4 regions of the Ottowia oryzae genome follow, and region 2 is predicted to be linked to each of the others. Evidence: predicted binding sites of a transcription regulator. Region 2 holds the regulator's gene; each other region holds the start of a gene.
The links. The regulator sigma-54, encoded in region 2, starts transcription at its own class of promoters, with help from an activator protein. The targets are predictions, from matches to a motif close to TGGCANGNAANCTGCTTT.
Positions count from the first base shown of each region.

Region 1: pedF (cytochrome c-550 PedF) is a predicted target of sigma-54. The motif match lies at 4,545-4,562, and genes of this name have one in related genera.
Region 3: glnA (type I glutamate--ammonia ligase) is a predicted target of sigma-54. The motif match lies at 5,578-5,595, and genes of this name have one in related genera.
Region 4: C6570_RS03745 (pilin) is a predicted target of sigma-54. The motif match lies at 4,525-4,542, and genes of this name have one in related genera.

Region 1 covers NZ_CP027666.1:676,453-683,956, reverse strand. The annotation lists gene C6570_RS03225 (methanol/ethanol family PQQ-dependent dehydrogenase) at 1-1,396, opposite strand, end outside; gene C6570_RS03220 (cytochrome b) at 1,584-2,171, opposite strand; gene C6570_RS03215 (sigma-54-dependent Fis family transcriptional regulator) at 2,206-4,239, opposite strand; gene pedF (cytochrome c-550 PedF) at 4,675-5,124, shown strand; gene C6570_RS03205 (TonB-dependent receptor family protein) at 5,271-7,406, opposite strand.
Region 2 covers NZ_CP027666.1:1,126,152-1,133,655, forward strand. The annotation lists gene C6570_RS18365 (THUMP domain-containing class I SAM-dependent RNA methyltransferase) at 1-1,216, opposite strand, end outside; partial or broken gene C6570_RS18370 (GAF domain-containing protein) at 1,274-3,322, opposite strand; gene rpoN (RNA polymerase factor sigma-54) at 3,505-5,085, opposite strand; gene lptB (LPS export ABC transporter ATP-binding protein) at 5,082-5,852, opposite strand; gene lptA (lipopolysaccharide transport periplasmic protein LptA) at 5,897-6,550, opposite strand; gene C6570_RS05320 (thiol:disulfide interchange protein DsbA/DsbL) at 6,657-7,286, opposite strand; gene C6570_RS05325 (SPOR domain-containing protein) at 7,383-7,504, opposite strand, start outside.
Region 3 covers NZ_CP027666.1:3,351,788-3,359,291, reverse strand. The annotation lists gene C6570_RS15330 (ParB-like protein) at 1-379, opposite strand, end outside; gene C6570_RS15325 (bestrophin family protein) at 626-1,567, shown strand; gene C6570_RS15320 (MATE family efflux transporter) at 1,846-3,471, opposite strand; gene C6570_RS15315 (EI24 domain-containing protein) at 3,661-4,551, shown strand; gene C6570_RS15310 (competence/damage-inducible protein A) at 4,541-5,413, shown strand; gene glnA (type I glutamate--ammonia ligase) at 5,648-7,063, shown strand; gene C6570_RS15300 (hypothetical protein) at 7,226-7,504, shown strand, end outside.
Region 4 covers NZ_CP027666.1:788,643-796,146, reverse strand. The annotation lists gene C6570_RS03765 (M48 family metalloprotease) at 1-314, opposite strand, end outside; gene tfpZ (TfpX/TfpZ family type IV pilin accessory protein) at 356-1,114, opposite strand; gene moaC (cyclic pyranopterin monophosphate synthase MoaC) at 1,180-1,686, shown strand; gene C6570_RS03750 (PglL family O-oligosaccharyltransferase) at 1,835-3,283, opposite strand; gene C6570_RS03745 (pilin) at 3,962-4,447, opposite strand; partial or broken gene C6570_RS03740 (MBL fold metallo-hydrolase) at 4,997-5,801, opposite strand; gene C6570_RS03735 (CHASE2 domain-containing protein) at 5,834-7,504, opposite strand, start outside.

The sequences.
Region 1 (7,504 bases), 450 kb from region 2:
AACCGGTGTCGGGGCTATAGCTCATCGGCATCCAGTTGGTGCCGCCAAGGAACGGTGGCGAAACGAAGACGCTGTCGCCCTTCTCCTGACCTTCCTTGGGCTCGGGCGGACGATTGCCCTTCTCATTGGGAAGGCCGGTCTTGAGGTCAAAGCCCGAGGCCCAGGTGATGCCGTCCACGAAGGGCCAGGCATTGATGATGGCGTTCTGCTTCCAAGGATGACCACCGTCGGCTTTGGCGAGTTTCTCGCGGTCGGTCACGAAGAAAAAGCCATTGCGGTCGGCGTGGGCAGATGCCTTGACAGTCTTGCCGGTCGTCTTGTCCTTGTAATCGAACAGGAGCACGGAGTTGTTGCCGGAGAAATCCCAGGCGTCGTTGGGCGTATGCGAGAAGAACCCCTTGAGGTCGCCAGTCGTCGGATCGATGTAGGCCTGACCCGAGGTGTACAGGCTGGGCCAGTTGCGCGGGTCGTCACCCTTGGCCGTGCGCTTCCAGGTGTTCCAAGGCGCTGGGTTGCCGGTACCCACGATGATGGTGTTGGTCTCCACGTCGAACGACGGTGTTTGCCACGGCGCACCGCCCCCCTGGCTCCAGGCCTCCGCCTTGCCGGTGGGGGAATTGGGGTCGTTCGGCCAGGTCGGCGCCTTGGGATCGCCTGTAGGCGTGCTGGGCTGACCGTTCAATCGACCCACATGGCCTTCCACCAGTGGTCGTGCCCAGATCTCCTTGCCGGTGTCGGGGTCTCGCGCGTAGAGATAGCCCACCACACCGAATTCGTCGCCAGACGATCCATGCACCAGCAGCACCTTGCCGGTCTGCTTGTCCTTGATGATGAAGGGCGCACCGGTCATGGTGTAGCCCACCTTGTGGTCGCCGAACTTCTCGTTCCACACGACTTTGCCGGTCGCGCGGTCCAAAGCGATCACGCGCGCATCGAGCGTACCGAAATACACCTTGTCGCCGTAGATCGCAGGTCCGCGATTGACCACGTCGCAGCACGGCCGGATATCCTCCGGCAGTCGGTGCTCATAGGTCCAGAGGCGCTTGCCGGTGCGCGCGTCGATCGCCACGAAGCGCGAGTAGGAGGCTGTCACATACACCACACAGTCGTGCACGAGCGCCTGTGCCTCCTGGCCGCGCTGCTTCTCTCCGCCAAAGGAGTAGCTCCACGCCGGAACAAGGCCTGCCACGTTCTTGGGGTTCAGCGTCTTCAGCGGGCTGTAGCGTTGGGCCGTCAGCCCTAATCCATAGGACAGCACGTCTTCGGTGGTCTTGGCGTCGTTTGCAATGTCTTCCCAGGTCACTGGCTTGACCGCGAACGCGGGAAGACTGACGGTGGCTGCAATCGCCAGACACAGCGTGTTCAAACGCATGGGGCGGAAGGCCGATGTGGACATGTGGTTTGCTCCTCGTGTGGTTGTAGATGATGGCCATCCAACATCTGCAAAACACATGCCATCGCCTGGCAGGCAGGCTCCGCTGCTTTGAACCGGCGCTCCCGTTCAAATGTGGAGCGGAGTGTGGCGCGCGAGCTGTTCAAATACGGAGCACCGCGGCGCAATGTCCTGAGCGCCGCAGCCTATGTCATCGCATGCGGCGAATGAGCCCGTCCTTCAAGACGACCTGGTGGTACGCGAAGGCCAGCACATGGGCCGCGATGAGAACCAGCATGGCGTAGACCGAGACCTCATGCATGATGCTGAAGAACGCCTTGGCAGAGTCCCAGCGCTCGGCCAGCTGGGGCAGTTTCATGCCGAAGAATCGAATGGGGTAGCCCGAATACATCGAACCCAAGAAGCCCGAAACCGGCGCCATCAGCATCAGCAGGTACAGCAATCGGTGATTGGCAATGGCCAGCGCGTGTTGCGTGCGCGGCAGGGGAAATTCAATGACACGGGGGCGCAGGACCGCCCAGGCAAGCCGAACGAGCACCAACATCCCGAGCAACATGCCGATGGATTTGTGCAGATTGAACCAGGCGGCCCGGACTCCGCCAGCGTCCTTGGGCAGGCCGGTCATCCAGATGCCCAGCACAAGCTGGGCCAGCAGCATCACGGCCATGAGCCAATGCAGCCCTACCGAAAACCGGTCGTAGCGATGTGAAACGGGCGCGGGTACTTTCATCTCGGCGTCTCCATGGACTTGTGTCATGCAGCGCAGCAGCGTGCGCATGCCCTGTGCGGGAGTTGCGCAGCGCTGCCGAGCCTCAGTTCAGCAGGTCGGGAGGAAGCAGGTTCTTCTTGCGGTAGATGGTGTTTCGTGACACCCCAAGCGCCTTGGCTGCCGCCGACACATTGCCCCTGTGAATGCGCAACATCTGTGCCATCGTATTCAGGGTGACGTCCTGCAGACGCACGCCGTCGGTGAACACTTCTTCAGAGTTCGCAATGGCGACGGGCGCAGAAGCGATCACGCTGGCCTCAACAGCCAACGGGGCGTTGTTGGCGATGCTCAGCTCTTCGAGAAAATCGTCCGGCAGGTGCTCCGCATCGATCACACCATCGGTGTCCACCATGACAACGGCCGTGCGAAGCAGGTTATGCAACTGGCGCAGGTTGCCTGGCCAGTGGTAGCTGGCCAGCAATGTCATCACGTCCGAAGAGATGGTGATGTGCGGCTCGCCCTCGCAAAGCGATTTCAGGACTTTCTTCACCACGACTTCAAAGTCGGTGCGCTCGCGCAATGCAGGCAGCCGCACCACCAGGCCATTGAGGCGATAGTAAAGATCCTCTCGAAACTCACCGCGGGAGATCATTTCCCTGATGTTCTTGTGGGTCGCGCAAACCACCGTGACATCCACCTCAACATCCTTTCGCGCGCCCAGGGGGCTGACCTTGCGTTCCTGCAAAACGCGCAGCAGCCGTGCCTGAAGATGCCTTGGCATGTCACCGATTTCATCGAGGAACAATGTGCCGCCATCGGCCTGCACGATCTTGCCAATCGCACCCTTCTTGCGCGCGCCGGTGAATGCCCCTTCCTCGTAGCCAAACAACTCGGCCTCGATCAAAGTCTCAGGAATGGATGCGCAGTTAACGGCGACGAAAGGCATGCGCGCGCGCGCCGAATCGTTGTGGATGGCCTGCGCCAGCAGGTCTTTGCCTGTACCGGTTTCACCCAGGATCATCACGGGGATGTCGCGATCTACGATGCGGCGCAGCTTCTGGATGACGGATTTGATCTGCGCGTCTCCAGTGTCGAGATACTGCAACGACGACAGGTGCGGCTTGCAGCGCGACTGCGTTGGCGTGGCCGTGCGAGCCGATGGCGGCGTGGCGCCGCCCTCCTGCTCGACGGGCGCGAGCGAAGGATGCGACCATGGCCCAGCGGGCTTGATTTCCGTCCGGCACCAGACCGACACCCCGTTGTGCATTCCGAGCTGGCGCGGTATCGACGCTGAGCCGCTGAACAGTTCGAACAGTGCGGAAATGGGCAGATTGAAAAGCGAAGAAAAGGTGTGCGCCTGCAGGGCGTGGTGCGACAGGCCCAGTTGGAATTGCGCGCTGCGGTTGGCCGAGATGAAGCGCCCCTCCGGCGAAAACACCGCTATGCCTTCCACCAGCGTGCCGAGAAACTCCGGGCGCGAATGAAAGTGCAGCCGCACCGCCTTGGGGAAACTGCCCGCGAACATATGGTTCTCGATCAGTTGAGCCGACATGCGCACCAGGGCCAGCGTGTGCTGGTGATAGCTGCGGTGATCGCCCGTGACGTCGAGGGTGCCGATGACTTGGCCATGCGGGTCGAAGATGGGCGAGCACGAGCAGGTGAGCGATTGATTGGCGCTCATGTAGTGCTGGTTGCCATGGACCGTAATGGCCTCCTCCTCACTGAGTGCCGTACCGATGGCGTTGGTGCCCTTGGTTTTTTCCGACCAGTCGGTGCCAGGCACGAGGGCCACGCGCGAGGCTTTTTCCAGAAAATCGTTGTCCCCGAGTGAGTGCAACACCATGCCTTGCGCTGAGGTCAATAGCACCATGCTGTGCGTATTGGCGATCTGCCCGTAGAGCGTCTCCATGATCGGCGCGGCATGCTGGAACAGGAAGCGGTTCTCATCCATTGCGCTGCTCATGTGGCCGCGACTGGGACTGGTGTAGTCGGGCTCTTCATGCACGGACACGCCGTAGGTCTGTGACCGGCGGTTGGCCTTGTCCAAAACTTCAGCAACGTGATGATCCGGCGCTGCTGGCTGGGATGCGACGCCTGTCTGCGCCGGAAAGCGACCGACGGATTCAACGATGGGCATGTTGACTTGTCTCCTGCGTGAGGCTCTTGGTGCCTGCGAAGCCGGTATTGATCCGGATGGCGTGCTGCGCGTGGCGCAGCTCACAAGCACGGCCTTGCTTTAGTTGTGCTCGCTGTCTACGGGATGCTTCTTGTTATGAACGGCATTCTCTGTATCCGCAAGCTTGCCTACAACTGGGATATCTCCCAGGGCCTCCTTCGGTCCAGCGCGCAGAAGCGGCGAGCTGTTCCACATTGGAGCAAATGGGACCTGAAGTGCTGCAGTTTGAAGCACGCCTGGCTCAATGGTTGAAACACCGGAGGCCGTGGCTTGCTATTTGCTTTTCATGGGTAGCGATTTGCTTTCTTATTTTTCCAACAGGAGACACCCGTGAAACGCTTTTCTTCCGACCCTCCCCAGCGCCCTGGATCAGCCATTCGCCGCTATCTGCTGCCCATGGCCTTGGCATGGGGCTTCTCGTCGGCCGCCCTGGCGCATGGCGACATGGTGCCGCAGGCGGTGGACACCAGCAGCCTGCCGCAGCTGGGCGCCAAATGGCTTGAATCAAACCCCTATGACAAGGCCAGCCCTGCGCGCGGCGAGGCCCTGCGCATCGGCAGCTCGGCCTACAACCAGAACTGCGCCAGATGCCACGGTCTGGAGGCCCTGTCCGGCGGCATTGCGCCCGATCTGCGCAAGTTCGACGACGACTGCATCAGCCTGGCGGATGCGGCGAAAAAAGCGGCCTGCTTCAAGGAGATGGACGACTACTACGCTGGCACGGTACGCCGCGGGCGCACACGTGACGGCCGCGTCTACATGCCTCCTTTCGAAGGTACGCTGACGCAAGAAGCCATTTGGGCTATCCGCTCTTACCTTGAAGATCGCCGCGACAAGACAAAGTGATCCAGCACATCTGCCAACAAAAGGGGCTCCTTATCGGAGTCCCTTTTTTTGTCGATATCCCTGCCCTGATGGATCAGCCGCCCCGTCTGGCATGAACTCGATACCCACGCAAGGCGTGATCAACACGCGGCCGAGCGGTCGTGCCTTCAGAACTGGTACGCCGCAGTCACCCCCAGCATCCATTGCCTGCCCGGCGCACTTTCGTAAAAGCGCCCATTGCCTTCGTTCACGATGACAGAACCAACGTATTTCTTGTTGGCCAGGTTATCGACACGCGCGAACGCATCGACCTTCCAGCCGCCAAAGCGCGCGGTATAGGCGCCGCTGACCCCAAAGACGCCGTATGCCGGAGCCCGCACGGAATTGACATCGTTGGCGGCAACAGCGCCTACGTGACGCCAGTCAATGCCTGCGCGCCAATGGCTGGTGGGCTTCCAGTCCAGCGAAAGAAAGGCCTGCGTGCGCGCAGTACCCGCGATGCGCTTGCCCGCCGGCACGCAAGTAGCGCCCTTGGCATCGCAAAAGCCTTGGCTCAGCGTGGCATCCAGCCAGGTGAAAGCGGCGTTCAGCTGAAGTTGGCGATCAATCCAGGTCGTGTTGCTCAGCTCCAGCCCTTGCCGTCGGGTGCGGCCCGCGTTCTGGAAGCTGCTGCGGCCGCCGGTGTTGTCGGCCACCACGATTTCATTGCGCGTACGCGTCTGGAAGACCGCTGCAGTCCACTCTCCGCGCACCGCATCCCCGAAGCCATAGCGCTGCTTCCAACCCACTTCGGCGCTGACCGACGTGGCGGGGCGCAAGCCGAAGTTCAAACCCGGCAGCGAGCCCGGCCTGTAAGAGATCTCGTTGAACGTCGGGGTTTCGAAACCACTGCCGACCGACGCGTAGACATTGGCGCTGTCGCTGACGCGGTGCTGGAGCGACAGCACGGGCAACACGCGGTGAAAGCCAGTGTTTCCGCTGTCGTCGCCATTGCCGTTGGCGATGTACTTGTCGCGCGATTGAAGCTGCACGTTGCTCCAGCGCAGGCCGGCCAGCGCCGTCCAATCGGGCGCGAAGCGCCACGAAACCTGGGCATAAGGGTCGATATTGGTCAGCGTGTTGCGTTCCTTTCGGCGCAAGGCGCCCTCGACCCCCAGCACGCCGTTGCTGAAATTGTTGTAGCCACGGCGGTCCTCTTCCACAACGTTGGCGGCCAGGCCAGCCACCAGGCTGAATGGGCGCGCCGCAACTTCCGTATCGTGCGCCCAGCGCAAATCCATGCCGCCATAGGTGCGCTTCAGATCAATCACGCCGCCCGCGCTGGTGGCCGCCTGTTGCGATGCGGCAGGCGTGGACTGGTATTGCACGATCTCGCGTTCGCCCGCGTAGACCATCATGCGCAAGGTGTTGGCGCTGTCGATCCGTCGCTCATAGGTCAAGCCCGCCTGGGTCTGGCGGGTGTTCTTGCGGGCGTTGTAGTCGATCGGGTTCTGCGCAACCGCACGCGCATTGGCGGTCCAGTCGGCGGGGGTCACGCCACCCGGGTCCTGCGCGTTCACCGATACGTGGCTTGCCACCAGCGTCAGCTGGCCGTCCGCGCCAACCCGGGTGTCGATCCGCGCATTCAGCAGGTTCTTGTCGGCGGCGCTCTGCCGGCGCCAGCCGTCGGTCAGGTAGCGGCTGGCACTGATGACATAGCCGATGCCCTGGCTTTCACCCTGCGCCTTGAGGCCCAGGCGCTTCTGGCCATCGCTGCCGACTGCGAAGGTGCTCTGGACACGGGGCGCGCCTTCACCTCGCTCGGTGTAGACGTTGAGCACGCCACCGGCCGAGTTGCCATACAGCGCAGAGTAGGGGCCGCGCAGCACCTCGATGCGCTCCGCCGAAGAAAGGTCTATGTTGCTGATCTGCCCCTGCCCGTCCGGCATGGTCGAGGGAATTCCATCCACGAAAACCTGCACCCCGCGCACGCCGAACGTGGACCGAGCGCCATGGCCGCGAATAGACAGCTGCAGGTCTTGCGCGTAGTTCTGCCGGTTCTGCAACAGCAGGCCGGGTACGCCTGGAAGGGCTTCCGACAGGTTCACCTGCCACTGGCGATCGCGCGCGCGCTCACCGTCCACCACGGTGATCGACGCAGCGGTTTGATCCAGTGTCGATGGCGCCAGCGTGCTGCCCACGGTCACATCCGGCAGCGTGGGGACGTCGGCCTGCTGTGCGACGGCCACCTGTGCCATGGCCATGAGGCCACCCAATGCCACGGTCTTCAGTGGGTACGGCGCGCGCGGGGCAATGGCTGGCATGGGATTCCTTGTCTCGTCGATGTTTTTTTCGGTTGGAGCATCTGTTTACACATACCGTGCCATGACGCTCGACGGCGAGAACGGGACACCTGCAGCGC
Region 2 (7,504 bases):
GGCTGGGCAGCTTCAGATCGGGCGTGAGCAGCCAGGCCGTCCAACCGGCGTAGTGCGTCTTCCAGTGCGCGGCCAGTTGGGCAAAGAAATCGTCGCCCGTGTCGCGTTCGGCGGCGTCTTCGCCTGGGCGTCGCTGGTCCGCCGAGCGGCTCAGTGGGCCGTGCTGAAACGCTTCGCGCCCGCGCGCCTTTTGCCCGGCCACGCCCGCGGCCGCGATGCGTTCGCCGTACGGCGGGTTCATCAGCATGACGCCCGGCTGCGGGGTGGGCGGTACGCGCTGCAGCGCATCGCCACCGCGCAGCTGTACGGCGTGGCCGACGCCCGCGCGCTCGGCGTTGCGCTGGGCGAAGTCGACCATGCGGTGGGCCACGTCGCTGCCGAACACCTGGATGGGGCCGGGGCGCCGAGCGCCTTCGCGCGCTGCGGCCTTGATCGCCATCCATGTGCGCGCGTCGAACGGGCGCAGCTGCTCGAACGCAAAGCGGCGCGCGCCGCCCGCAGGCAGGCCCAGCACCAGTTGCGCGGCTTCGATGGCGATGGTGCCGCTGCCGCAGCAGGGGTCGTACAGCGGCAGCTCACTCACGCGGCTTGCGGCGGGCTCCCACCAGCCGCTGGCGGCCAGCATGGCAGCGGCCAGCGTTTCCTTGAGCGGCGCATCGCCTTTGTCTTGCCGCCAGCCGCGCTTGAACAATGGCTCGCCACTGGTGTCGATGGACACGCTGGCGTGCGTGGCGCTCAGGTGCGCGTGGATGCGGACCTGCGGGTGCTGCGTGTCGATGCTGGGCCGAACGCCGCCCGCGGCGTTGCGGAAGCGGTCGGCCACCGCGTCTTTCACGCGCAGTGTGGCGAAGTTCAGGCTCTTGAGCGGGCTGGCCTGCGCCGTCAGGTCCACGCGGAAAGTCTGCCGGGCCTGAAACCACTGTTCCCACGGCACTTCGGCGGCCAGTGCGTACAGGTCGTGTTCGTCGCGGTAGGGGCCGTGCGCCAGCTCGATCAGCACGCGCTGCGCCAGGCGGCTGTGCAGGTTCAGCCGCATCACCACGGCCCAGTCGCCGCGCACGCGCACGCCCCCGCGTTCGGCCAGCAGGTCGTGACCGGTCAAACCGGTGAGCCCGTGAACCTCGTCGGCCAGGTAGCCCTCCACGCCGCCGGCGCAAGGCAGGAAAAGTGTCAGATCGGCCGCCTTGAATGCGGCAGTGCCAGATGAAGTCGCCATGGCTGCGCATTGTGACCGACGCGCGCAGTGCGCCAGTGCCGGCGCCAGGGGCAGGCGCACGGACAAGGTCACGAACGGGTCTTCGTGCGTGTACGCCAGCGATCCGCCGTGCGCCTGCGCGATCGACTGGCACACGTACAGGCCGAAGCCCAGGCCGCCGCGCGAATCGTCCACCGCGGCCGGTTCGGTGCCGCTGAACAACATGTCCACCACCGCCGGAACGATGGGAGGGCTGATGTTGCTGATTTCGGTGACGGCGGAATCGCCCTCGCGACGGACGCGCACCACCACCGACTCGCCGGCCTGCCCGTGCCGCAAGGCGTTGTCGATCAAGCCGTCGAACAGCGCGGCCAGGCGTTCGTGGTCTGCCTGAACGACCACGGGGGCGGCGTCGCCGCGCTTGGCGGGCGTGTCCAGATAGATCGACGCACCGTGTTCGCGCTGCAGCGCTTGCGTCACGCGCGCGGACAGCAGGGCGGGCAGGTCCACGGGTGCCAGGGCCAATGGCTTGACGTTGCCGCGCATGAGGCTCAGCTCCATCGCCTTGTGCAGCACGCGGTCGAAGCGACTGGTTTGGTCGCTGGACTCGGGCAGCGCCACTTCACGCGCCTGCGCGCGCAGCATGGCCCCGACGGCGTTGCGGTAGCGGTGCATGTCGGCCACGCCAGCGCCCACCAGCAGCCCCAGGCTGTTACCCAATGCCTGCAGCGCATCCCGCTCCACCGCGCCCCATGCGACAGTGCCGTCAAAGTCGCTGTCTGGGCCGGTCGTGGTTTCACCAAGGGCGCTACGCGCTGCGCTGGGCACATCGCCGTCGCCGGCGTCCGGGGCCTGGCGGCGCAAGAGCAGGATCCGCGTTTGACTGGGTTCGTCAAAGCAAAACGACATCATCCCGCCCCAGCCCGTCAGCCGTGCCGCCAGGTCGGGTGCAGACTCGGTCAGCGCATCGGTGACATACACCCGACCGCTGTCGACGCCGCCGTCGTGCAGCCAGCGCAGCAGGGCGGTCTGCAGTCCGTGGGGGATATCGCCGTGCGCGAACACGCTGGATTGGTGGCTCATCACCGCAGCCTGCGCCCTGAAGGCGCGCGCCATGTTCGGCAGTCGCGATGCCAGCACCAGCGCCGGATCGGTGGCGCCCTGAAGTTGCGCCAGCAAATTGCCGCGAAGGCGCTCGTGCGTCAACTCGCGTGCAGCGCGGTCCTTGTCCAGTTGGTATTGCAACTGGGTAGACAGCAGCTCGCCCAGCACGGCGCAGCTGGCGCGCACGGGGTAGGGCACCTGCACCGCCGCGCGGTGATGGCAGGCGAGGATGCCCCACAGATCGCCGTCCACGATCAAGGGCACGCACATGGACGCACTGATCCCGCTGTCATGCAGGTAATGGGCATGAAAGTCCGGCACGCTGCGCAGTGCGGACAGTGTCATATCCAGCGGAGCTTCGTGACCGGGCGCAGCTTCGAGCGGCACCGGCGCACTGTCAGCATCCGGAACGTGCCGCGCCGGATTCAGGCTGAACAAGCGACGCGCTTCAACCGGTATGTGGGCTTCTGGAAAGCGCTGACCCAGGCGCGGCGGCCAGTCTGTGGCGCTGCTGGCCTCGGCCACCACCTGGCTGCTGCCGTCTCGCTTGAAATGGTAGGCCAGCACGCGGTCAAAACCCAGCATGGCGCGCAGGGCCCGCGTGCCTTCGTCCAGCAAACCCTGTACGTTGGTCTGTTGGCGCAAGCGGCGCACCACCTGATGCAAGGTTGGGCCGGGATCAAGGTCTTGCCTAGGGTGGGGGCTGGGTTCCAGCTCGACCAGCGTGCCCCATTTCTGCCGCCGGACAAGGCAGTCAAACTGCCGCCCGTTCAGGGCGACGCGGTGATGATCGGCCAACGCAGAATCTTCGCCGCCAGCTTTTGCGGCAACCAGGCTGGCGCCGCTCAGCCCAAACTGTTCGGGCAGCGCGCGGCCGAGCGAGGGCGCCTCGTGGCCCAGCAGCTTGGCCGCATTGGCACTCAGGTGCGTCACAACGCCAAAGCCATCCAACGCGATCAGCACGCCGTGGGCTTGAATCGCGCCAGGCGTGTGAAGTTGGGATTGAGGTTTGAGCAGCGCCACCGGTGGTCCTTGGTCAGATCGTGCGCTGGCGGCCAGGCGTGAGGCGCCGTGGCTGGCCGCACGTCCGATGCAAACGCGTAGGGGAATTCCTACACGCGACCCAGTGTATCGGTGTGCGCGACGCGCGCTCTGCCACGAGGCATAGCCGTGACAGGCGGTCGACGACGGCGCCTGGCGGCGCGTCAGGCAGAAGCCTTGCGCAGCCCGGCCACGGGTATGCGCAAGCCCTCGCGGTACTTGGCTACCGTGCGGCGCGCGCAGTCGATGCCCTGGGCTTTCAGCAGCTCGGCCAGCTGGTTGTCGGACAGCGGCTTGGCCGTGTTCTCGGCATCGATCAGTTGCTTGATCAGCGCCCGCACGGCGGTGCTGGACGCGTTGCCGCCCGATTCGGTGGCCAGCGCCGAGCCGAAGAAATACTTCAGCTCGAACGTGCCGCGCGGCGTGGCCATGTACTTGGCGGTGGTCACGCGCGAGATGGTGGATTCGTGCACGCCCAGCTCGTCGGCCAGGTCGCGTTGCACCATGGGCCGCATGGCCAGCTCACCGTGGATGAAGAAGCTCTTTTGCCGTTCGACGATGGCTTGCGACACGCGCAGGATGGTGTCAAAGCGCTGCTGGATGTTCTTGATGAACCAGCGGGCCTCTTGCAGCCGCTGCGCCAGCGCCTGGTGGTTTTCGCCGCCTTTGCCGCCGCGCAGTGCGCTGGCGTACACGTCGTGCACGCGCAGGCGCGGCATCACATCTGGGTTCAGCTGCACGCGAAAGCGCTGCTGCGCACCGCTGCCGCGCACGCTGACGATCACGTCGGGCACCACCACGTTGCGCTCCACGTCGGCAAAGCGGCGCCCCGGCTTGGGCTCCAGCGTGGCGATCAGCTGCATGCCCTGGCGCACCTGCGCTTCGGGCAGGCCCGTCAGCGCGGCCAGGCGCTTGGCGTCGCGCTTGGCCAGCAGCTCGATTGCCCCGTGCTGGGCGCAAATGGCCTCGGCCGCCCCGACGCGGGCCAGCTCGTCGGGCTCGCCCGCGCAGGCTGCGCGCAGATCGCGCAGCTGCAGCGACAGGCATTCGGCCAGGTTGCGGGTGCCCACGCCGGCCGGCTCCAGCGACTGCAGCAGTTTTAGCGCCATGGTGAAGCGGTGCACCAGCTCTTCCATCTGCTCGATATCGTCGTCGTCGTCGATCAGCGTGGCGGCCAGCTGCGCAAGGGAATCTTCCAGGTAGCCGTCTTCGTTCAGCGACTCGATCAGAAAGCGCAGCGCGGCCGAATCCTCGGGCGACAGGCGAAGGGCCAGCGCCTGCTGATGCAGGTGTGCGGTCAGGCTTTCCTGGGCGCCCGTGCGTTCGCCGGCGTCCAGCTCGTCGTCGCCCGCAGCCTGCTGTCCCCGCGCCGGGGCGTCGCCACCCCATTCGCCGTCGTCGGCGCTGACGTCCACGCTGCCATCGCCGTCCCAGCCTTCGTGCAGTAGGGATTCAGAGTCCAACGGGCCTTCAGCGCCCGCGCCATCAGCGCTGGCAGCTTCAAATTCTGTAGCATTCTCGCTGACCCGGTCGCCCTCGCTGGTGCGCGTGTCGGCACGCGACAGGCCGAATTCCTCGCGCGGGGCGCCGTCTTCCTCGCGCTCCAGAAAAGGGTTGTCGTCCAGCATCTGCTCCACCTCGCTGGACAGCTCCAGTGTGGACAACTGCAGCAGCCGGATCGACTGCTGCAGCTGAGGGGTGAGCGCAAGGTGCTGCGAAACCCGCAGCGACAGACCGGGCTTCACAGGCGGAAATTCTCTCCCAGGTACACGCGGCGCACCTGTGGGTCCTCGACGATGTGCGCGGGCGTGCCGGTGGCCAGCACCCGCCCTTCGCTGATGATGACGGCGTGGTCGCAAATGCCCAGGGTTTCACGCACATTGTGATCGGTGATCAGCACGCCAATGCCGCGCGCCTTCAGGAATTCGATGATGCGCTGGATCTCGATGACGGCGATGGGGTCAATGCCTGCGAACGGCTCGTCCAGCAGGATGAAGCGCGGCTGAGTGGCCAGGGCGCGAGCAATCTCGACGCGGCGGCGCTCGCCGCCCGACAGCGCCGGCGCCGGGGAATCGCGCAGGTCGTTGACGTGCAGCTGCTCCAGCAACTCGGTCAGGCGCCGCTCGATCTCGTCGCGGCTCAGCGCGCGGCCGTCGGGGCCGACCTGCAGCTCCAGCACGGCGCGCACGTTCTCGGCCACCGTGAGCTTGCGAAAGATCGATGCTTCCTGCGGCAGGTAAGACAAGCCCAGGCGCGACCGACGGTGGATCGGCATGTCTTCAATCGACCGCCCGTCGATGCTGATGGTGCCGGCGTCGGCGCGCACCAGGCCGACGATCATGTAGAACGAGGTGGTCTTGCCCGCGCCGTTCGGGCCCAGCAGGCCGACGACCTCGCCGCTGGCCACGTCCAGCGACACGTCGTGCACCACACGGCGGGCGCCGTAGTTCTTGCGCAGCCCGCGCACCTCCAGGCGGCTGTGGCCGTGCTCAGGCGCCAAGGCGGCGGGCATGCTGCCGCCAAAGCGCGAGGCCAGTGCTTCCGCGTTCGCCTCGCTCACCGTGCGGATCCTGTGGCGGGCAATGTCGTCGAGGGCCGCAGCGGCGCGCTGGCGGCGGGCGCTGGCGCAGCGGCCGGGGCGCTGGCCGGATTGCGCGGCGCCAGGATGGCGCGCACGCGCCCGCCGGGGGCAGCCGACGGGGCGCCTGCGGCGCGAGATCCGGCGTCGACCGTGTAAACCTCGGTCACGTTGTTGTAGACGATCAAGCTGCCCATCACTTCATCTTGAATCGTGGCGCCCGCCAGGCGGCGCATTTCGGCGCGGCGGATGAAACGCACGATGTCGCTTTTGCCGTCGTATTCGATGGTTTCGGCTTCGCCCTCGATGTATTCGTCCACGCCCTCGCGCTTTTGCCGGAAGAAGGCGCGCTTGCCGGAGTCGGCGTACATCGTGCCGGACTGGTTGCCGCTCGCGTCCTGGCGCACCTCAAGGCGCGCGCCGCGCATCACGATGGTGCCTTTGGTCACCACAACATTGCCGGTGAAGGTGGTGACTTGCTTTTGATCTTCGTAGCGGCCTGCGTCCGCTTCGATGTTCATGGGTTTGTCGCGGTCGGCGCGTTCCGCGAAGGCGGGGGTGACCAGCGCCAGCGCCAACAGGCCGGCAGCGGCACCGCCCAAGAGGCGCCAGAGAGTCTGGGTATGGGGCACGATTTTTGCTTTACCTATGCGCGCCATTGTAAGCGCAGCGTGCCGCCCGCGCATGAAAAAGCCCGTCGAAACGGGCTCATTCTGGCGCCTTGGCGGGCTGCGGCCATCAACCTTTGCGGGTTTGGGCAATCAGGTTGTTGGTGATCTGAATCATGCGTTCAAAACCACCGGCCATCGACCCATCGGTGTAGTAGCGGCCAGCAATGCCCAAGGCAGGCGTGCCTTCGACCTTGTAGGCGTCCTGCAGCTGGGTGACCTGGCGAATCTTGCTGGCCACGCCGAAGGATTTGTAGGCGGCTTCAAACTTGGCGCGATCCAGGCCCTGCTCGGCGATCCAGGGGAATAGCACATCCGGCTTGTCCAGGCGGATTTTCTTGACCTGCAGCGCGTCGAAGATCTTGGCGTGCACTTCGTCGACCTTGCCCATGGATTCCAGCGCGTAATAGATGCGCTGCAGCGGCTCGAAGCTGCTGTTGAAGCCCACGTGCTCAAGGCGCACGGAAACGTCTTTGGGGGCCGCTTTCTTCCATGCGGCAAAGATCGGCTCAAAGTGCATGCAGTGCACGCAGCCGTATGAGAAGAATTCCACCACTTCGACCTGACCGGCCGGAGCGTTCACGGGGGCGCGGCTCTTCAGCTCGACGTAGCCCTTGCCCGACTGGGCGTGAGCAGGCAGGGAAATCAATGCCGGCGCGGCCAACACGGTGGCGCTCAGGGCAAATTCGCGACGTTTCATCTAGTTCTCCAAGAAACAGGGGTAGCGGGCTATGGAGTGAGCCGGCGCGGCCGAAGTTCCGTCCATCCCGCCGTCTTTCAGCAGCGGCGTGCCGAATTACCGCTGCACGCGCACCAGGGCGGAATCGAAGCCATTGCCATCCAGGCGGCCCTTCACGCGGTCGGCGGCGTCCTTGTTCTGGAACGGGCCCACGCGCACGCGATACACCGTGCGGCCGG
Region 3 (7,504 bases), 1.7 Mb from region 2:
TCAGGCGCTGCGGGATCTTGTTGAAGTCGCGGCGCTCGCCCTTTTCGTTGTACGGGTGCGCCCACTGGTGAAATTCCATTACGCGCCAGAACATGTCGTGCTCCAGCGTGCTGAAGTCGGCCAGCGGCATCACCCACACGGTATCCACCTTCTCGGCCAGCAGGGCCACGCCCAGGTGGTGGTGATCGACGATGTAGAAGTGCCCGTCGGCGCCCTTCACGGCCGGAAACCAGTGCTCAGCCAGCAGCTTGCTGCGTGCCTTGCGCTTCAGCGCGGCCCACTGCGCGCGTTTGACCACCACTTCGGCGGTCCCGACGGTCATCTGCGTGGGTCGAAGATCGGCCAACGTGGCCCTTTCAAGATGCGACTGTGCGCGCATAGCCAACTCCAGCGACTGAAAACGCCTGCAATGTAGCGCGTGGCGACGTTGCGGGCTGGCCGGGCTGCGTGAGCGGGCACGCGCTTGACTGCCGTGCGGGCGTTGTTGCGCTGGCGTGGCTTCACAACTCGCGCCAGCCGCCCATCGGCGTGCCCGCCAGCGCGCCTATCATCGCCGCTGCTCCGCTGGCCGTCGCCCTTGCCCAGGGCGGCGCTAGCGGCCCAGGTTCCGCACTGCCCAACTCTCATGATCGTTCGCCCCAAGCTCAACTGGTTTGCCCTGCTGCTCGTCGTGCGCGGCTCGGTGTTGCCGCGCATTGCGCTGCGGCTGCTGGGCGTGACGCTGCTGGCGGTGGTGGCCACGCTGATCCACGGGCGCGTGCTGGACTGGAAGGTGTCGCTCAACTTCGTGCCGTTTTCCCTGATCGGCCTCACGCTAGCGATCTTCCTGAGCTTTCGCAACAGCACCGCCTACGCCCGCTACTGGGAGGCGCGCACGCTGTGGGGCAGCCTGCTGAACGCCTCGCGCAGCCTGGCGGCCCAGGCGTTGACGCTGCCCCAGCACCCGGCCCAACCGGCCGACGGCACCAGCGCGCACGACTTCATCCTGCGCCTGTGCGCGTTTGCCCAGGCGCTGCGCCACCAGCTGCGCGGCACCGACCCGGCGGCCGATCTGGCGCGTTTTCTGCCCGCAGATGAGGTGGCGGCGCTGCTGGCCAAGACGCCTGTCACCGCGTCGGCCACCACGCGGCTGCTGCTGGCGCTGCACCAGTGGGTGGCGGGCCACACGCACGCGGGGCGGCTGCCGCCCGCCGTGGTGCCGGCCATGCTGCGCCGGCTGGACCACCTGTGCGACGCGCTGGGCGGCTGCCAGCGCATCGGCAACACGCCCATCCCGTTCACCTACACGGTGATCATCCACCGCTGCGTGTACCTGTACTGCGTGCTGCTGCCGTTCGGCCTGGTCGATTCGCTGGGCTGGATGACGCCGGTGATCGTCTGCTTCATCGCCTACACCTTCCTCGCGCTGGAGGCGCTGGGGGCCGAGCTGGAAGACCCGTTTGGCATCGAGCCGAACGACCTGGCGCTGGAAGCGCTGGCGCACGGCATCGAGGCCAGCGTGCTGTCGATGGCTGGCGAGCTGCCGCGCACGCCCGAGCCTCACCCGGTGGATTTTGTGCTGCGTTGAGGCGCGCGGGTGCGTGATGGCCTGCGGGCGGCAGCGCCAGCCGGTGCCCAAGGCCCGCCGTGGGGTTGCAATCCTTTTGCTATGGATTGAGTAGCTGCCATCGCTGGTGGGGCGGGCGCCAGAGGCTTATTTCTTCAGAAGTGAAAGCAGCGGCCGCAAGCGCAGCAAGGCGTGCGGCCAGACGGTGGCGTGCGCTGCTTGCAAGCCGCAAAGGCGAGGTGGGTGCGTCGCCCGGCCGCTCGCCAACTTGCCAACTTGCCAACCGACCGTCCCGCTGCCTACGCCGCCGCAGGGCGCGCCCCGGCGTCCGCCACGGGCGCTCCCCCGGCGGCGGGCGTGATGGCCGCTGCCACGGGCGCGGGCGGCTGGCCGCCCACTTCGGCCGGGCAGCCCATGCACGATTCGGGCAGCATGCGGGCGCTGCGCCAGCCGCCCCAGCGGTAGTAGGCCAGCGCCATCAGCGCGGCGCACACGGCGCTGATCGGAAAGCTCCACCAGATCGCGTCCGACCCCCACAGCGGCTGCAGCCAACGCGCCGCCGGCACGCGAATGCCCCACATCGCCACGGCCAGGATGATCAGCGGCGGCACCACCGCGCCGGTGGACCGCACCACGCCCGACAGCACGAAGGTGATGCCGAAGAAGACGAACGAGCCGATGGCGATGCGGTTCAGGTGGCGGGCGGCCTCCAGCGCGGCGCTGCCGTCGGGCAGGAACCAGCCCAGCGTGTGCCGGTCGGTCAGCAGCACCAGGGCGACCAGCACCCCGGTCATGGCCAGGTTGCACAACACGCCCGCGCGCGCCGTGCCGCCCACGCGGTCCCACCGGCCGGCGCCCACGTTCTGCGCGGCCATGGTGGAGCAGGCCGCGCCAATCGCCATGGCGGGCATTTGCACGTAGGTCCACAGCTGCAGCGCCGCGCCGTAGGCCGACGCCATGGTCACGCCGTAGGAATTGACCATCGAGATCATGGTGATCATCGCCAGCGAAATCATCACCATCTGCACGCCCATGGGCAGGCCCTTGCCGATCAGCGTGCGCACCAGCGCCACGTCTGGCCGAAACAGCTCGCGCTCGCTGCGGCCGATCCACAGCGGGTGGCGGCGGCTGCGCAGCCACAGCAGCAGGGCCGTCAGGCTGATGGCGTTGGCCACCAGCGTGGCCAGGGCCGAGCCGCTGATGCCCAGCGCCGGCACCGGCCCCCAGCCGAAGATGAACAACGGGTTCAGCGCCGTGTCCAGCACCACCACCAGCACCAGAAACATGAACGGCGTGCGCGAATCGCCCGCGCCGCGCAGCACCGCCTGCACGAAGGCAAACAGGTACAGCAGCGGGATGGCCAGAAAAATCAGCTGCAGGTAGGACTGGGCCAAATCCAGCGCCGCGGCGGGCGTGCCCATCCAGCGCAGGATGTGGCGCGACAGCAGCCAGCCCAGCGCCGCGATGGCAACCGACGCCAGGCCGAACACGGTGGCGCTGGTGCCCATCACGCGCTTGGCCTGGGGCAGGTTGTGCGCGCCCATCGCCTGCGCCACCAGGATGGTCGCCGCCATGCCAATGCCGAAGATCAGCCCGATCAGCGCGAACAGCACGTTGTTGGCGTTGGCCGTCGCCGTCAGCGCCGCCTCGCCCAGGTGGCGGCCCACCCAGATCGCGTTGATTGAGCCGTTGAGCGACTGCAGCACGTTGCCGCCCAGAATGGGCAGCGAAAAGACCAGCAGCGTGCGGGCGATGGGCCCTTGCGTCAGGTCGCGCACGCCCGCGCCGCGCGTGGGGGCGGCCGGGCGCGTGCTGCGGGCAGGGCTGGCCTCGGCGCCGGGGTGGCTGGCGCCGTGCGGCGTTTGCGCGCCGGGCGCGGGGGTGGGAGATGGGGCGTGGGCTGCGGCGTCGGGCATCCGCGCCATTGTGCGCAGGGCGGCGTGGCTGGCTGCCAGCGCAGTCCGACAGCCTGCGTCGGTACACAGGCGCAGCGGTGACGACGGGCAGGGCGCATAGAGCCGGGCGAGGAGGGCCGGGGCGGCTCGCCCGTCGCGCCGGCCGGTTGGCCGATCCGCGCCGCCAGGCGGCCAGCCCGGCGCGTATGCTTGCGCCCCATGAGATTGGTGCTGGACTCATTCTGGCGCGCCGCCGCCTACTGCCTGAACCCGCGGGTCATCGTGCTGTCGCTGCTGCCCCTGGTGGTGATGCTGGTGCTGATCGGCGGGCTGACGTACTTCTTCTGGACGCCCGCGTTGGCGGCCGTCGCGCAGTGGCTGGACGGCTCGGCCGTCATCGGCACGCTGAGCGGCTGGCTGGACAAGCTGGGCGCCACCGCCCTGCGCGAAGCGCTGGCGCCGCTGCTGCTGGTGGTGCTGGCCACGCCGCTGATCGTCATCGGTGCGCTGCTGCTGGTGGCGCTGCTGCTGACACCCGCCATGCTCAAGCTGGTCACCGCGCGGCGCTTTCCGGCGCTGGAGCGGCGCGGCGGGGCGTCGTTCGTCGGTTCGGTGGCCTGGTCGCTGGGCAACACGCTGGTGGCCATGCTGGCGCTGGGGGTGTCGCTGCCGCTGTGGCTGGTGCCGCCGCTCATCCTGCTGCTGCCGCCCTTGATCTGGGGCTGGCTGACCTACCGGGTGATGAGCTACGACGCCCTCAGCGAACACGCCAGCCCCGCCGAGCGCCGCGCGCTGATGAAGGCGCACCGCACGCCGCTGCTGATGATCGGCATCGTCTGCGGGTACCTGGGCGCCGCGCCCGGCGTGGTGTGGGCGTCCTTCGCGCTGTTTGCCGTGGCCTTTGCGCTGCTGATTCCAATAGCCATCTGGATCTACACCCTCGTCTTCGCCTTCTCGTCGCTGTGGTTCACCCACTACTGCCTGGCCGCGCTGCAGGCCCAGCGTGAAAATGAAGGTAAAAAACCGCCTCTGGCGCCCGCCCCAACTGCGCCATCAGCTATTGAATTAGAAGCACAAGCCCCGCCCGCCTTGCCCCACCATGAGCGTTGAAACCCCCCAACCCGCCCCAGTTGACCGGCCTTTGGATAGCCACCCGCCCACCTTCGGGCTGATCGTCATCGGCGACGAAATCCTCTCCGGCAAGCGCCAGGACAAGCACCTGCCGCACTTTGTCGAACTGCTGGCCGAACGCGGGCTGCACCTGTCTTGGGCAGAGTACGTGGGCGACGAGCCGCCCCGCATCACCGCCACGCTGCGGCGCGCCCGCGAATCGGGCGACGTCGTCTTCTGCACCGGCGGCATCGGCGCCACGCCCGATGACCACACCCGCCAGTGCGCCGCCGCCGCCTTTGGCCTGCCGCTGGTGCTGCACCCCGAAGCCAAGCGCCTCATCCAGGAACGCATGGCCGACACCGCGCGCGAGCAGGGCCTGCCGTATGAGCCCGACCGCCCGGACAACCTGCACCGCCTGAACATGGGCATGTTCCCCGAGGGCGCGCGCATCATGCCCAACCCTTACAACAAGATTCCGGGGTTTGCGCTGGCCACGCCTGCGGGAGGTGCTATGTATTTTGCACCGGGCTTTCCCGTCATGGCCTGGCCGATGATGGCCTGGGCGCTGGATACCGACTGGGCCGCGCACTTTCGGCGCGGCGCCTGGCTGGAAAAATCCGTCATCGTCTTTGGCGGCATGGAAGCCACGCTCACCCCCGTCATGGAACGGGTCGAGGCCGCGCACCCTGGCGTGAAAGTCTTCAGCCTGCCCAGCGTCGACCACCCCACCTACGGCATGCACATCGACCTGGGCGTCAAGGGCGAACCTGCCGCCGCCGAAGCCGCCTACGCTGACCTGCGCGCCTGGCTGGCGCCGCTGGATCTGCGCTACGGCCCCGAAATAGTGCGCACCACGTAGCACAACATTGGTGCAATTTCCGTGCGTGCACAACATTGGTGCCATCGACTTGAGCGACTGCCCGAACGGCGTTCCGAAAGGCCGCAGGCGCGCCCCAAGTGAAGGCACAATCGCTACCGATGCGCAAGCCGCTTGGGCGGCTGCTGCACCCGCCCTTCGCAGGCTGGCACGGAAGCTGCTGCACAGAGCGTGAGCTTTTTTGTTTGAACCACCAATCCGATCAGGAGATTTCAGATGGCCAAGTCGGTCGCAGACGTGATGAAAATGGTGAAGGAAGACGAGTGCAAGTTCGTCGACTTCCGCTTCACCGATACCCGTGGCAAAGAACAGCACGTCACTGTGCCGGTCTCCGCGTTTGACGAAGACAAGTTCAGCGAAGGCCACGCCTTCGACGGCTCGTCCATCGCCGGCTGGAAAGGCATCGAAGCCTCCGACATGCTGCTGATGCCCGACGCATCCACGGCACACATCGACCCCTTCTACGAAGAATCCACCCTGGTGCTGACCTGCGACGTGCTGGAGCCGGGCGACGGCAAGGCCTATGAGCGCGACCCGCGCTCGCTGGCCCGCCGCGCCGAGGCCTACCTGAAGGCGTCCGGCATTGGCGACACCGCCTACTTCGGCCCCGAGCCTGAATTCTTCGTCTTCGACGGCGTGCGCTGGAGCACCGAGCCCGGCCACAGCTTCTACAAGATCGACGAGTACGAAGCCCCCTGGAACAGCGGCGAGAAGCTTGAAGGCGGCAACCGCGGCCACCGTCCCACCGTCAAGGGCGGCTACTTCCCCGTGCCGCCGGTGGACAGCACGCACGACATGCGCGCCGAAATGGTGCTGCTGCTCGAAGCCATGGGCATTCCGGTCGAGGTGTTCCACCACGAAGTGGCTGGTGCAGGCCAGATGGAAATCGGCACCAAGTTCAGCACGCTGGTCGAGCGCGCCGACTGGACGCAACGCCTGAAATACGTGGTGTGGAACGTGGCCGATGCCTACGGCAAGACCGCCACCTTCATGCCCAAGCCCTACCACGGCGACAACGGCAGCGGCATGCACGTGCACCAGTCCATCTGGAAGGGCGGCAAGAACCTGTTTGCGGGCAAGGGCTACGCCGGCCTGTCGGACACGGCGCTGCACTACATCGGCGGCATCATCAAGCACGCCCGCGCGCTGAACGCCATCACCAACCCCAGCACCAACAGCTACAAGCGCCTGGTGCCGCACTTTGAAGCACCGGTCAAGCTGGCTTACTCCAGCCGCAACCGCTCGGCCTCGATCCGCATTCCGCACGTCGCCAGCGACAAGGCCCGCCGCATCGAAGCGCGCTTCCCCGATCCGATGGCCAACCCGTACCTGTGCTTCTCGGCCCTGCTGATGGCTGGCCTGGACGGCATCGAGAACAAGATCCACCCGGGCGAAGCCGCCACGAAGGATCTGTACCACCTGCCGCCCGAAGAGGACAAGCTGGTGCCCACCGTCTGCCACAGCCTGGACCAGGCCCTGGAAGAGCTGGACAAGGACCGCGCCTTCCTCACCAAAGGCGGCGTGTTCACCGATTCCATGCTGGATGCGTACATCGATCTCAAGATGAACGAAGTCACCCGCGTGCGCGTGAACGTGAACCCGGTTGAGTACGACATGTACTATTCGCTGTGAAAGCCGTGTGATCTGTTCACAACGGAAGTGAAACAAGGCGGCCTTAGTGCCGCCTTTTTCCATTTGGCGCCGGGAACACTGGGTGACGAACCGGGTCTACATGGCCGATACTTCCACTTTTGATCCCCGGCGCTGGCCGCTGCCCAGCCCTGGAGACCGACGATGACCCAAGCTTCCCTGTTGATTTCCTCCCTGGTGGCCGCCGCCAGCCTGCTGGGCGCGGCGCTGCCCGCCACTGCGCAAGAGCGCGTTTACCGCTGCGGCAACGAATACACCAACCAGATCAAGGGCCGTTCAGGCTGCAAACTGGTGGAAGGCGGCAACGTGACCATCGTGCGCGGCACCACGGCGTCCGTGGGGGCAGCGCCCGCCCCGTATTCCAACCCCAGCCCCAGCCCGGCGCGCGCCAGTGGCGGCGGCGGTGGTGGTGGCTCTTCGTCG
Region 4 (7,504 bases), 340 kb from region 2:
GTGCGGTCGCGCCCCATCAGCACCACCCAGGCGAAACGCTCTTCCAACTCGGGCGACAGCTCGCCGCGTGCCTTGGCGCCGGCCAGCAGCTGCCGCCACACGCCGTCAACGTATTCGCCCAGGATGGGGTCGTCCAGGTAATCGGGGTCGCGGTACAGCTCGCCTGCGATGGCGTCACCCAGCTTGCGCTCTTCCAGCGTGGTCATGTCGCCCGCATCGCCCAGCGAAGGCAGGCCGGCGGGCGCACGGGTGGTGCCCGGCGTGGGGGTGCTGGTGGGCTGCGCGCTGAGGGGCGGCGCGATCAGCGCACCCAGCCCCAGCAGCGCGCCGGCGGCCAGCGCGGCCGCGCGGGGGCTTAGAACGAATCGAGCGGCAGGTAGGCCAGTGGCTTGGCGGTCTCGCGGTCGAGGATGGCGGTCCAAACGGTGTCCTTGCGGGCCTGAAGCGGCAGGTAAACAAGCGCGTCGGCGGGCTTGCCTGCCTCGGCCAACGCGCGGGTGATCATGGCAGATTGAGTGGGAAAGCGGGTGGTGAGTTCCGATGCAGGACGCGCCGCCTTCAAGACGGCCGAGCGCTCCGACTCATACGGGCGCCACAGCTCAGGACGCGTGCCTAGAGGCACGCCGTTGAGCGCAGCCAGTGTCATCTCCATCGATTCGCTCGGAGCCAACGGGCGCAGCGCCAGCCACGTGGGCCCCGTCAGCGGCAGGGTCTGCAGCTCTTTCGGTGCTCGGCCAATAGAAGACTCCGGCACGTCGGCCGCATGGACCACACGCAGGCGATCGTATTCAAAGACGGTGTGCACGGGGCGCGCTTCGATGACGGACCAGAGTCCGTACAGCAGCGCACCCAGCTGGATGACAGCAACGAGACTGAAATCCAACACCTTTTCTCGCCGTGACTTTTTGGGGTTGAACACAGTAAACGTCACCAATGGCCCAAGCACCACGTCAACGCAAACAATCAAAAGAAACAGTTCGCGGCCGCCCGAGATGTCGCGGTAGGGATAGGGAAACCAAACACCGAAGACCACCACCGCCGCCAATGCGGCGATCAGCAGACTGAGGGACAGGTGAATGCCGAAGGCGCGAAGCTTGCTTTGCCAGAGGTTCATGCGCTTATCATGCCGCAGCCCTGCCTCGCCACCACGGCGAGATTGCCACCGTAAGCCGCGCACCTATGCCATCTTCCACACACCCGCTCACCCATTTCGACGCCCAAGGCCAGGCGCACATGGTCGATGTGGGCGACAAGGCTGCCACGCGGCGCGTGGCCGTGGCCACTGGCCGCATCGAGATGCTGCCAGCCACCCTGGCGCTGATCGAATCGGGCACGGCCAACAAGGGCGATGTGTTGGGCGTGGCGCGTCTGGCCGGGATCATGGCTGCCAAGAAGACCAGCGACCTGATCCCGCTGTGCCACCCGCTGGCGCTGACGCGCGTCGCCATCGAGCTGCTCCCCACCCCGGCCAGCGCCAACCAGCCGCCGGCCGTGCAATGCACCGCCACCGTGGAAACCACCGGCCCCACCGGCGTGGAAATGGAGGCGCTGACCGCCGTGCAGGTGGCCCTGCTCACGGTGTACGACATGTGCAAGGCGGCCGACCGCGGCATGGCCATCACCGGCGTGCGCCTGCTGGAAAAGCACGGCGGCAAGTCGGGCAGCTATGTGGCGGATGCCGTCTGAACTACTGATTTGATAGCTGCCAGCGCAGTATGCATAAGCGCTGGCGGGCCATTTCCTTTAGAAATCGATCCGCAACGGTGCGGGTACGCACCCAACTGTCTCGTGCCATGCGCACTGGCGCATCGCGCTATGGGCGCAAAAGCGCGCGTCATTGCGACGCCGCGCTCGCCGCACTGTCCGCGCTGGCGGCGCTCGCGCCGCCCTGCAGAAACTCGGTCACGCGCTCGGCCATGCGCCGGTTGTCGTCCGACCACTGCCGGTACTTTTCGGGGAAAGCCGCCTTGAAGCGCGCCAGGTGCGCGATGGCCAGGTCTTCGCGGCCCAGCACGGTGGCGCTTTCGATCACCTTGGTGATCACGCGCGGCTCGGGCGAAAAGTGCAGCGCCTTCAGCGATTCCAGCAGCATCCATGGCGCGTTGTCGCGCGTCACCGGGCGCGTGGTGACTTCGGCGAAACGCACCGAATCGGCGAACAGCCAGGATTTTTGGGCGTTGCCCATCGCGTCGTCGCGGTACCAGGCCGACCGCTGCTCAGCCGGCAGGTAGATCTGGCTGATGCGGTGGTAGTCCCACCCTGCGTAGGCCAACGCCGCCAGCATGGCCGCCGCGATGGTGAGGCGAACAGCGCTGGCGGGCGACGGCCCTGTGCTCGCCTCCGATGGCGACGCTGACAAAGGCAAATCGCTATCGGGTTGATAGCTGCCCGTGCCCGCAGGCCGGCGCGGCGTGGTCCAAAGCATCCAAATGCATAGGCCCACCGCAATCTGGAACGGGCCGTACCACAGCGGGTACTCCACCAGACTGTGCAACCCGATGGCCAGCAACACACCCCAAGCCAGCTGCCGCGTGGGATCCGTCTCGGCCCATGGCCTGCCGCGCCAGATCAGCCCGCCGATCGCGCCGCACGCCAGCACGGCCACCGGCACGCCCAGCTCCACCGCCAGGTGCAGGGGCAGGTTGTGCGCGTTGTCCAGGATGTGGCAAAAGCGCGGCCCGTCGTAGAGCGTGATGTAGTGCGCGTACGCCAGCTCACCCCAGCCCCAGCCTGTCCACGGCTTCTGCCGGATCAGGTCGATCACGTTGCTCCACAGAATCAGGCGGCTGCCGCAGGTGGATTCGGCATGCTGCAGGCGGTCCACCATGCTGCGCCCGTCGATGCCTTCGGCCCACTGCAACAGTGCGGGCAACACCAGCGCAGCGACGGCGTACACCGCCGCCACCCACAGCGCCCCCATCCCCGTCGCGCGCAGGCCGCGCCTGGCCGCCCTGGCCCACATCAGCGCCACGGCGCACAGCGCCGCCAGCTCCACCAGCCCGATGCGCGAAGCCGACGCCGCCAGCCCCACCATCAGCAGCGCTGCCGCGCCTGCCACGCGCAGGTTGTGCCACGCGTCACCCGTCTGCGCCCGCCAACGCAGCGCCATAAGGCCCATCACCAGCAGCGTGGCCAGCTGGTTGGGCTGGCGTAGGTTGCCAAACGCAGTGCCCGGCTCTGCCGCGTTTACCCACGGGTGCAGCGCGCCTTCCAGATTGAAATACTGCAGCAACCCGATGCAACTGCTGACTACCGCCGCCGCCAGCCAGCCTCGGGCCACCACGGCCCCCCCTTCGCCACCACTACGCCCCAGGCACGCCAGCAGCGCCGCAGCTGCAACCACCGACACCAGATAAGGCTGCACCGGCGCCAGCGGCCCGGAAGTGAATGGCCACAACCAAGGGACGACTAGAAATGCTGCGCACAGGAGGGGATCGAGGGGCATGGTGGCGCATTGTGCCCAAGCGTGAGGTTCTATCTTCGCGCACCAGAGTTCGCTGGGGTCAATGAGGGTCGATACCGTGCGCCAGACAACTGTGATGCTCTTCCCGCTGCTCCACCGCCCGATCGATTTCGCCTATGTCACCATCCATCGCCTGCGGAATGGTATTTTTGGCTAGTCAAAAACTTCGAATTGACCCCGGGCCTTCGGTGCATCAATGGGCGGACAATTTCAAGGAGACTGTACGCTCTAGACGTATTGTCTCGGCTCTGCGTTTATCGCATTGGACCTCAGGCCACGGGCCCGCGCGACCGTAGCGCGAGCAAAGCGGCCCCATAGTCTGAGCATAAAAAGGTTGCGCGATTCTTTCGGGGGCCACTTCTCGGTCTTAAATCCTGAAGACAAACGTGTTGATCAGCAATGCACCCCAACGAAGCAAAGCACTTTTTATGCGCACGAAAGACAAAGACCCAAACAAAAGCGGCCCGCAGGCCGCCTTTGAGACTGATAAGCGCCTTATCAGGTCGTGGATTTGCAAGAGCCCGGCAGGTATTTGGTGGGCATCGGGTTGGTCTTTGCAGGGCCACACTTCCATTCGGTAATGGTCTTACCGCCATCGTTCGCGCCATCCAACGCGGTGCCACCGACGTAAGGAACCATAGAAATGGAGTTGGCGTCCGACTTGGTGTCGCCCTTCAGACCCGACTCGTCACCGACAACGGTGATCACGCCGTCTTTATCGGCACTGCCGCTTTTCACCATCTTGGTCGGTGTCACGGTGCACGATGCTGCCAATGGGACTGAAACATCTTTGCCGGGGGCGTTTTGAACCGTGTCGGTGATCGTTGTGCGGCAGGAAGAAGCTGCCAGAATCACCTCGGAAACGCGCGCGCGCACCGTGTAGTCTTGGTAAGCAGGCAGCGCCACGGCGGCCAGAATACCGATGATCGCCACGACGATCATCAATTCGATCAGCGTGAAGCCTTTTTGCAGAGTCTTGTTCATGGTTCAGTCCTTTGGAAGAAATTGATTGCTAACCGGGAGACACTTCACTTGTCAGTGCGTCGCCGCACAGCCTTTCATTTGCAGGCGCCGTGCCAACCCGCGTGGGGGCGGTGATTCGTGCGGCAGTTCACGGTCAGGGCTAGGCGCGGCGTGCCAGGTGACAATTTGCGACAGATGGCGGGCGGGGTGCGGGTGACGTTTCTTGTCATCGGCTGGGCGCTCGACCGGTTTTTGGCAGCGATGGCGAAGGGGCTGCGGTGACGTGGGGGCCAGGCGGTCTGACCAACAGGATACTATTGAAAATATAGCTGCTTGCGCTTGCCTGGCGGGCGCTAGCGATCGGTTATACGGGAGGATTTCAACGGGCTGACATGGGCCGCGCACTGCCGCCAGCAGTGGGCGCTGGGGGTGAGGGGTTTGGCACTCATACCAAATTGCGTTCAATCCGTCAGAAACCGTTCGCACTGAGCTTGTCGAAGTGCATGCACCGCGCAGGGCTTCGACAGGCTCAGCCCGAACGGTTCTTATATTTTTGAGGGCGGATTCGTATCAGACGATGTCGAACACGTCGCCCGCGTGCAAAAGGCGCAGTTCGGGCGCGGGGCGGTCGGGGCGCTGCATGGCGGCGCGCAGCTGCGTGATTTCGCTCAGGATGACGTCGGTTTCCGACGGCTTGGTGTGCGTGATGAAGATGGGGTAGCGGAGCCCTGGCGCGATGTGGGCCAGTTCGTGGCCGAGCACTTCGGGCGATAGGTGGCGCGAGAGCCGGGCCAGGTCGCGCTCGCGGTTGCTGAAGGCGGTTTCGATGACCAAGCTGTGCACGTCCAGCTGATTGATGCGCTGCCAGAGGGCGGGGTTGCGCTCGGTGTCGCCGGTAAAGACCCACCACGGTGCGCCCGCCTCGGGCCCGCGCACGGCGTAGCCAACGGCAGGCACGGAATGGACGGCGGGCAGCGCCTCGACGGTGCGGCCTTGGCACTGGCGCACGTCGCCGGTGCGCAGCTCATGAAACGTCAGCAACGGGTTGTCTGGCGTGGGCAGGCGGGTGAAGTCGGGCCAGATGAGGTCGTTGAAGAGGTGCTGGTGCAGCGCGTGCAAGGTGTGGCAGGGCGTGCACGCGCAGGGGGCGGCCGACCCGGCTGGCGGCGATGGTGTCCAGCATGAGCGGCAGGTAGGCGATGTGGTCCAGGTGCGCGTGCGTGAGGAAGAGGTCGTCGATGCGCAGCATTTCTTCGCGCGTGAGGTCGCCCACGCCGGTGCCTGCGTCGATCAGTATGTCGTGATCGACCAGGAACGCGGTGGTCTTGCAGCCCTGCGCAATGGCGCCCGAGCAGCCCAGCACGCGAATCTTCATGATCGCCCAGCTTCCCTCATCCAACCCATTCGCTACTTTTCGCCGATCACCGTGGTTCCGTCCCAGACGGAACTCGGTGGCGTATGGATCAGCGAGGCTACACGGTCGTCGCAGAGGCGATACAGGAACAAATTGGCATCCTGCGCTCGCAGCGTCTTAAGTTTGTTGCGGCAGGCGAGAAAGCGCTGCGCACGCCAATCGGCCAGCGCGTCGGCCCACAGTTGCAGCTCGGCTTCGAGGGCGGCGTGTGATTGGCCTGGGCGCGGCGCGCGCACGGTATAGACGGTGACGGCTTGCTGGCGGCCTTTGACGCGCACGCGGTCCAGTTCTTGCCAGAGCAGGCCGTCGGGCAGATCGCCCGCCTGCGCGCGCGTGGCTTCGCTGACGATCAAGTCCACGCCGTAAAAGCGGGTCAGGCCTTCGAGGCGGGCGCCGAGGTTCACTGCATCACCGATCACGGTGTAGGCGCGGCGAAAGTCAGAGCCCATGTTGCCCACCGACATGACGCCGCTGTTCAATCCGATGCCGACGCTGACCTGCACCAGCCCTGCGGCGGCGCGTTCACGGTTGAGTTCGCGCATGGTTTCGGTCATGCCGATGGCGGCCAGCACGGCGTCGCGGGCGTGGTGGGTTGATGCTACGGGTGCGCCCCAGAACGCCATGACGCAGTCGCCGATGTATTTGTCGATGGTGCCCTGGTGGCGGCGAATCACGTGGCTCAGGCGGCTGAGCACGGTGTTGATCAGCGCCTGCACGTCCAGCGGGGCCATGGTTTCCGCCAATGTGGTGAAGCCGCGCAGGTCGCAGAACATCACGGTGAGTTCTTCTGCCCGCGCCTGCATGGTGTAGCGCTCGGGGTTGCGGACCATTTGGCGCACCAGCTCGGGCGGCACATAGGTGGCGAACTGGGTGGCCAGCTCGCGCCGGGCGCGGATTTCCAGGAAGTAGCCCAGGACCACGTTCACCGCCAGGGCTGCAGCGATCATGAGCAGCATCGTGCCCATGGGCAGCACCCACCACTCCGACAGAAACAGCACGGTGTTGGTGAGCACCACGCCGGCCAGCAGGGCCGCACCCAGCGCGATCAGCCGGCCGACGCTTTGCACCGGCATGACAAGCACAAGGAGGACGCCCACGGCCAGCAGCGCGGCGAACTGCGCCCCATTGGCCCAGCCGGGCACCCTGGGCACGCGCTCGTCCATGGCGCCGGAGATCAGGTTGGCATGGATTTCCACACCGGGGTAGGCCTGCCCCACCGGGGTGACCCGCAGGTCCATCAGGCCCGGCGAGGTGAAGCCGACCAGCGCGACCTTGCCTGCCAGCGCGCCGGCGGGCAACTTGCCCAGCAGGACATCGGCGGCGGGGATGTAGCGGTAGGAACCGCCGTCGGGGCCGCCGCGGCCGCGAAACGGCACCAGTGCCGTACCCCGTGCGTCGGCGGGCAGGCGCAGCTGGCTGGCGCCACCGGCCAGCTGCACCGCCTGCAGCGCCCCGGCGTCCGAACCCGGCTGGCGCTGAAGCAGCAGCAGCGGGGCTTTGGCGGCTTCGCGCGTCACGGCCAGCGCCAGCGACTCATACAGCTGCCCGCCGTAGGAAGCGATGACCGGCACCGAGCGGACCACGCCGTCAGGATCGGTGACCGCGTTGAAAAACCCCGACCGCGGGGCCGCGCGCGTGAGCACCGGGATGTTGGCGCCAAAGCC